DNA from 2 places in the Chryseobacterium sp. T20 genome. Region 1 is predicted to be linked to the other one. Evidence: riboswitches for the same ligand, from Rfam matches in the RefSeq annotation. Region 1 holds a riboswitch; the other holds the start of a gene.
The links. Region 1 has a riboswitch for S-adenosylmethionine ahead of ACMA47_RS15345 (TonB-dependent receptor plug domain-containing protein). Riboswitches for the same ligand answer to the same signal wherever they lie in the genome.
Positions count from the first base shown of each region.

Region 1 (3,895 bases):
ATCCAACCCTTTTGTCTGAGAGTCTACAGCATTGGCAAAGAAATTTGCAGAACTGGCTCGTGCAAGATCAAAAGCATTTTGCAGCACTTGATCATCAGAAGTTATGACCTTATCCGGACGGGAAAACAGATCCGTAAGCACTACTCTATCCTTAATCTTTATTAAATAAGCATCTGCTGTGAACGTCAGGCTTAACGATGGTATCTTCCAAGTAATTCCTGTGCTATAGGATTGTGAAGTTTCCTGTTTTAATTTAGGAATACCCAGTGCCTGTGCTGCTTCAGAATTATTCCTGAAAGTACCAACCTGTGTAGTTTTTCCCTGCTGAATCAGTGTAGAAGTAGAGCTATAATAGATTTGAGCTAATGAAGGTGCTCTGAATCCTGTAGAAACAGCACCTCTCCAGTTAAGATTGGGAGCCAGTTTTACATTGGTTGCAAGTTTATAATTGAATGTAGATCCGAAGTCTGAATAATTCTCATATCGTAAAGCACCTTCCAACAGCCATCCGTCAGTGACTTCCAACTCTGCATCAGCATAAGCAGCAACACTGTTTCTGTTTCCGGAAACGGCATTTTCCGGACTGAATCCTGGGAAAACCTGCGCTCCAGCCGGTCTTATATTTCCGAAGAAATCGGTTACTTTCTCATTTTCAGGAGTTTTAGCCGTTACCACACGTCCATAAATATCATAAGAAGCATAAGAATTTTCTTTTCCGGCATTTACTTTATAGTTTTCATGTCGGTACTCAGCACCGAACGCAAGGTTCAATCCTTTCAGCACATCATATTTTTTGGAGAAGTCCAGATTGACGGTATTTTGTGAAAACTCAGATCCTCCGGCATCAAAGGTTCTTGGAGAGCTGTCCGTCAAAGAAGCATTAAATGTATTGACAACTCCAAAGCCAAAGGTATTTTTCCCGAATGTATTACTGAAATCTACATTCCAGCCATTCCATTTCCCTTTGATTCCTGCAGCAAGAGAATAATCATTTACCGCTGCTTCAATCTGGGGAAGATATCCGTTGGGAGTCACTGCATTGATATTTCTTTCCGTATTCGGAAGTCTGTAAAATCCTCCGGCATTTCCAAGGCGGTAGCTATACCCACCAAATGAGTACACTTTCCAATCATCATTTACAGGAATTTCAGAGTTGAAGAAAAGCTGCCCGGATTGTAATTTAGACTGTCCCGCTCTCAAACTGAAATCTTTTCTCTCCAATCCTCGGTAATTAAGCTCCTGAGACGTAAAATCTTTACCTAATATATTTTGAAGGTCAGAAATACTGTTTGCCCCTGAGATCTGAGACTGGAAATCAGATCCAAAATAACCCACCTTAGTTGCATATTGTTTTACTGTATTGATAATCTGCTGAGTATTGGAAGTATTCGTAATATTTTTATACAAGCCATCAATATTAACTCCATCCTGCAATGCTCTGTAATTAATAGCATTATAAGCATTGTAAATATCTCCTTCCCTCACTCCGGCTCTGGAATAGGGATCGCGGTACTGAGCAGAACCCGTAACATTAATAAATCCGGATTTTCCTATTTTCGCTCCATAATTAAGGTCTACAGAAATCGTCTGTCCATCCACTCCTCCTGAGAAATTATTGGCAACAGGCGATGCGTATCCTCCCAGAAACACTTGTCCGGAAAGTCCTAATCTCTTTTTCAGTCCGAGGTTAACAACTCCTGCGATGGCATCAGAACCATATTGAGCAGAAGCACCGTCTCTTAAAACCTCAATTTTTTCTAAAGCAAAGGCCGGAATCGCGTTAAGATCAGTTCCTACAGAGCCTCTTCCCGGTGTAAGCGTAACATTAATCAATGAAGACTGATATCTTCTTTTCCCATTGAGTAAAACCAAGACCTGATCCGGGCCTAATCCTCTTAAAAGAGCAGGATCTACAAAGTCAGTTCCATCGTTAACGGTGTGTGAGGTGGATGAAAATGAAGGGACAATATAATTTAAAGCCTGGCTGATATTGTTAGTCGGACTTTGTTTTAAAATTTTTGATATGTTGATGATATCTACCGGAACGGGCGTATCCGTTAATGATCTTCCGGAACCTCTTGATCCAAGGATGACCACATCATCTATTTTTTTAGATTGTAAAGTGTCCGTCTGGGCGTAATAAAATGTTGAAATAAGCGCGATAGAAGGGACAAATATTCTTTTTTTGAAATTATGCATGTTGATTGTTGTTTACTTTTTGTTGTTAAAAATTGTTTTTAAGCAATATAAATCCTGTAACCCTAAAATGTAAGGTTACCAGTGACGTCCGGAATGTTTGTATTATTTTTTAGAAATAGAAAGTGCTAGCAGCAACAACACATGCGCATATAGAAATGGCATGAAAACATATCAGAATAATGAAGACTCACTTCATGATCTGAAGAATAAAAAATTACTGATGGAATGTGATTTCCCTTGTCTTTAAACATTGATTTTAACTTTAAAACAAAAATTCAAGATGGGATAATGATAGAATGATAAACATTTTTTCCGGAAGATCCGGCTTATCGATTGCAGCACCTTGCTTGTTTTTGCAGGTTGCTATCCCATCTAGAGATTCTTGATAATTACCCGGCAAAGATATAATTATTTCGGAAATAAAAAAAATTTCAGCTTAATTTTTCGATTTTCACAATTTTACCGTAACAAATTCTGTTTTTCAGCGTCTAACCGGATATCAGTAAAAAACATTATGAAAAAAACGATTTTCGCTTTATCTTTATTAAGCTCTGTTTTTGTTTTTTCACAAGAAAAAAATAATAAACCACAGGAAAAACAAATTGAAGGGGTAGTCATCACCAAAACTAAAAAAGCCGTTGAACAAAAGGCAGACCGTACTATTTTTGACTTTTCCGAGCAACCTCAGCTAAATAACGGAAATGTTCTGGAAGGAATAAAAAAACTTCCGGGACTGGTATCCACTGATATCGCAGGGATGATGTATCAGGGAAAAATGCTGGAAGTATATCTTAACGGAAGACCTCTGAATATTACCTCCAATGAATTGAACTCCTTTCTGGAAGGGATGCCTGCCAATTCTGTAGAAAGAATTGAGGTAATCACCCAACCAGGAGCAGAGTTTCCGGCTACTTCCGGAGGTGCCATTATGAATATCATCACCAACAAAAATGCTAATAAATATTTAACCGCTACGTATTCTGGAAATTATTCTTTCACGAATTATGATAAATTCAGAAACAGAACCACAAACTCTGTTAACTTAAATGCAAGAAATAAATATTTCGGATGGCAGCTGAACGTTGGTCAAAATTACCGCGAAAGTATGCTGAATGGCCAGCAGGATGAACTTTTAACGAGTCACACTGACAGATATGCACGTGGATATTTTGCCAAATCCGGATTGACTTTTGATTTAGGGCAGGACAGATTATTATTGAACTACGATATTTATCACAACAATAATGACAACTATACTCTAAGTGATGGTCATGGAGATTTACCTTTTCAGAATAATCCAAAGGATTTGAGAGAAGCTTTTTATACGTCTTCAGATGTTGCTCACACCAATAGTTTGAGACAGGAAGCTGTAGTAACGTACCAGAAACGTTTTGCAGACAAATCTCAGAAACTGGACTTTCAATTGGGTTATACAAGATCGGACAGTAAATTTGCACAGGATAATTTCTTCCAGAACGGTAATTTTGCAGCCGCACCTTATTTACCTATTAACAGCCCTACAAATGGTTTAAAAGATATTCTGAACAATAAATCGGTGATGAATATTGCCAACTTCAAAGTAGATTATGCCCAGCCGATCAAACTTCTTGATGGCGGAAAAGTAAGCTTCGGAGGTTTGTATGAGAAACAGGATTATGATACGGAAAGTTTTGGCTTAACCAATCTTGAATATCAA
Region 1 covers NZ_JBLFDU010000006.1:157,277-161,171, reverse strand. Annotated here, with positions in the region: gene ACMA47_RS15345 (TonB-dependent receptor plug domain-containing protein) at 1-2,199, opposite strand, end outside; SAM-I-IV-variant riboswitch at 2,496-2,593, opposite strand; gene ACMA47_RS15340 (outer membrane beta-barrel protein) at 2,714-3,895, shown strand, end outside.

Region 2 (3,895 bases), on a different contig from region 1:
TTTTATTTTCTGATATTCTTCATCCAGTTCTTCCAACCTTGAAAGGAATTCTGATTTTGAAACTTCAAGTAAGCTTTCCGGAACAAGATTCTGAATATTAATATCTCCGAATTCATTGATTAGGTCTAATTCTCTCGCCAGAATCAATAATTTTCTTGCTACATCATTTCCTGATAAGTCTTCTCTCGGATCCGGTTCTGTGTATCCTTTTTCCAAAGCTTCATTGATGATGGTTGAGAATTTATCGTCTCTCAAAGAAAAATTGTTGAACACATAGCTTAGCGTTCCTGAGAATACACCTTTGATTCTTGTAATATTTTCTCCTGAAAGATGTAATAATTTGATGGTATCAATTAACGGTAAACCTGCCCCCACATTGGTTTCATACAGATAACGTCTGTTGTTTTTACTCAACGTATATCTTAGTTTTCTGTATTCTTCTATCGGAAGGGTATTGAAAATTTTGTTGGAAGACACCAGATCAAATCCGTTTTCTGCCAAAGCGTGATAATTCTTTACAAAATCTTTACTGGCTGTGTTATCCACAACGATCAGATTTTCCAGTTGATTTTCATTAGAAAAGTTGATTAGTTCTTCAACATTCGATGGATGTTCTGCTGTTAAAACCTCATCACTCCAATTGGCATCAAATCCTTTTTTGTTGAAGGCAATTTTCTTAGAGTTGGCTACTGCAACTACTTTAAGGTCTATTTTTTTACGCTTTTTAATTTCTTCTGCAGATTCCAAAACCTGTTGTATCAATGTCTTTCCTACATTTCCGTGACCAATGATAGCCAGATGAACGGTCTTTGGTTTTTTGAAAATTTCAGATTCTATAATGTTTCTTGTTTTTTCATCCTGAGAAGAAGTCACTACGATATTGACTCTGTTTTCTCCTGCTACCTGATTCAAAAGCAATGGGAAAACATTGTTTCTTGCCAGTTCTGCAAAGACTTTATTGAAATCTTCTGCAACAAAACCAATCACAGAAACATTATTGATACTGTAGATCTGGGAAACTTTTCCAGATTTTCTTTCTTCTTCAAATTCATCAATAAGACAAGCTACTGCTTTTTCTGCATCATTTTCCTGAACCAGAATTGAAATTCCGTTTTCTATGGCTTGTTGAGAAATTACGCCCACACTGATACGTGCTAAAGTAAGCGCTTTAAAAATTCGTCCGTCAATCCCGATTTCTCCCAGGAAATCTTCTCCTTCAAATTTGACGATTGATCTGTTCTTCAAAAATTTTATTTCGTTAGCATTTTTCATTACTTCTATAAAATGTTTTTAATGATATTATTTAATTGTTGATATTCCATTAGGAAGGCATCATGCCCGTGTATAGATTGGATCTCGTGATAAGAAACATCCTTATTTTTCTCTTTTAAGTTTTCAAAACACATTCGGATTTCTGAAGCCGGGAAGAATAAGTCTGTATCTACGGAGATCATGTGCATTCGTGCCTGTATGTTCTCCAGTGCTTCTTCAGCAACGTTGATATTCATAAGGAGATGGTTCATCAGTTTGTAACTTTTTAAACTAAACCTTTCGTTTAGTGCGTTACCATGATAAACCAACCAGTCTTCTGATTCCAGGCGTTGTTTGTCCTGGTTATATTGGTTTTGAAATCTGTCATTGAGTGACTGTGGAGTTCTGTAACACAACATGGCATGAATTCTTGCTTTCTGTAATGGTTCTTCTTTATCATTCAATAAAAATTTCTGAACCAGACATTGTGCATGAAGCCAATCGTGTGTTCTGTAATCACAGGCAATAGGAATAAATATTTCTGCGAGATCCGGCTGCTTGGCAAGCATTTCCCAGGCAATCCCTCCTCCCAGAGAGCCTCCGATAATGGCATATAAATTTTTGATATGTAAAACTTCAAGTCCTTTCAGAAATATCGCTGCGATATCTGAAGGCGTGAAGTCTTCATAGTCTTCAATTAAAAAATCGTCGTATCCGTTTCCGGGTATATTAAAACACAGAACAGTATATTGATCAGTATCTACAATCTGATTTTTTCCTACCAACTGTTTCCACCAGCCTTTTTCTCCGGATACGTTTGAATTTCCGGTAAGAGCATGATTGATTAAAATGATAGGGGCTGTAAACAGATCTTTCCCAAAAAGCTGATAGCTCAATGAGATATTGTATTCCTTTTGGGAATAAGTTTGATACGTAAGATTAATATAGTTTAGTTCTGTTTTCAATTCTATTAAATTTTAATACAATTGAAAATGCCACAGGAAATGGCTGAAAAGAACTTCAGTAAGTTATCTGTCCAAAATTATTTGGTAGAACGTAGCACCTTCTTTGCTTGCGCAAAGGGTTGCTAAGGTTTCATAGGGTCTAATCCCTCAACCTTTCTTGATAACATTTTCAATATTTGAATGAACGAATGATGCAAAGGTAGTTCTTTTCTTTTAATTTCAAAAAAAAATTATTTTAATATTTAAAAAAGGCCTTAAATACAAGTATTTCAAGAGTATATTAATAATTATTCAGATGAAAAAAATTGGAATTACTTCTCAAAAAAACTAACTTCGTATGGAAAAATGATGAGATATGACCGCCGAAAAAGATAGATTACAAGATACCAAATGGAAAAACTGGGGACCTTATGTAAGCAACCGGCAGTGGGGAAATGTACGCGAAGATTATAGCCCAAACGGGAATGCCTGGAATTTTACCAATCATAATAATGCTGAAAGCTATGCCTACCGCTGGGGTGAAGAAGGTATTGCCGGAATTTCTGATGTAAAGCAGCTTTTATGTTTTGCTTTTTCATTCTGGAACAAGAAAGATAAGATGGTAAAGGAAAGATTCTTCGGATTGAGCAACCCTCAGGGGAATCATGGGGAAGACATCAAAGAAATCTTTTATTATCTGGATAATACACCTACTCATAGTTATATGAAAATGGTGTATAAATATCCAATCAATGAATTTCCTTACGATGACCTTGTTGCAGAAAACGGGAGACGCAGTAAAAAGGAACCGGAATATGAGATTTTCGATACCGGAATTTTCGATAATGATGAGTATTTTGATATTTTTATAGAGTACTGCAAAGCCGATCACAACGATATTCTTGCCAGAGTAACGGTCTGTAACCGAAGTCAGCATGAAGCACCTATTCTGGTAGCACCAACTGTATGGTTCAGAAACAACTGGAAATGGGGATACAATACCTATAAAGCAGAAATCAATGCTTCTCATGACGGAAGCATCAATATTGGACACGACAGTATTTCGATCAAAAAACTTTATTCCCGAAATACCAATGCACAAAGCGTATTTTGTGATAATGAAACTAATAATTCTAAGCTTTACGGAGCTCCTGCAGCTGAAAATACTTATTTCAAAGATGGAATCAATAATTTCATTACTCATAAAGCCAATACGGTAAATCCTGAAAAAAAGGGAACAAAAGCTTCTTTTCTGATTGATGAGCTTATTGGAGCTGGGGAATCCAAAGTTTTTGAATTCAGATTATGTCCGGATGAAGCTGATGCGCCTTTTGAAAAGTTTGATGAAATATTCAATACGCGAGAGGCGGAAGCGGAAGAGTTTTATAAAGACATTCAGAATGATACCGTGAATGAGGATGAAAGAAATGTTCAGAGACAGGCTTTTGCAGGACTTCTCTGGAATAAACAGTTCTATCATTATAATATCGGAAAATGGCTGAAAGGGGATCCCAACTTTGAAGCGCCAAGAAATTTCAACGAATATGTAAGAAATACAGAATGGAATCATCTCCACAATAAGGATATTATTTCTATGCCTGATAAATGGGAATATCCATGGTATGCTACGTGGGATCTGGCGTTTCACTGTGTTCCATTTTCGATCATCGATGCAGAATTTGCCAAGGGACAGCTTTTGC
Region 2 covers NZ_JBLFDU010000003.1:12,765-16,659, forward strand. Annotated here, with positions in the region: gene ACMA47_RS08555 (ACT domain-containing protein) at 1-1,272, opposite strand, end outside; gene ACMA47_RS08560 (alpha/beta fold hydrolase) at 1,278-2,216, opposite strand; SAM riboswitch class I at 2,277-2,383, opposite strand; gene ACMA47_RS08565 (MGH1-like glycoside hydrolase domain-containing protein) at 2,572-3,895, shown strand, end outside.
Region 2: another riboswitch for S-adenosylmethionine. It lies ahead of ACMA47_RS08560 (alpha/beta fold hydrolase); the one in region 1 lies ahead of ACMA47_RS15345 (TonB-dependent receptor plug domain-containing protein).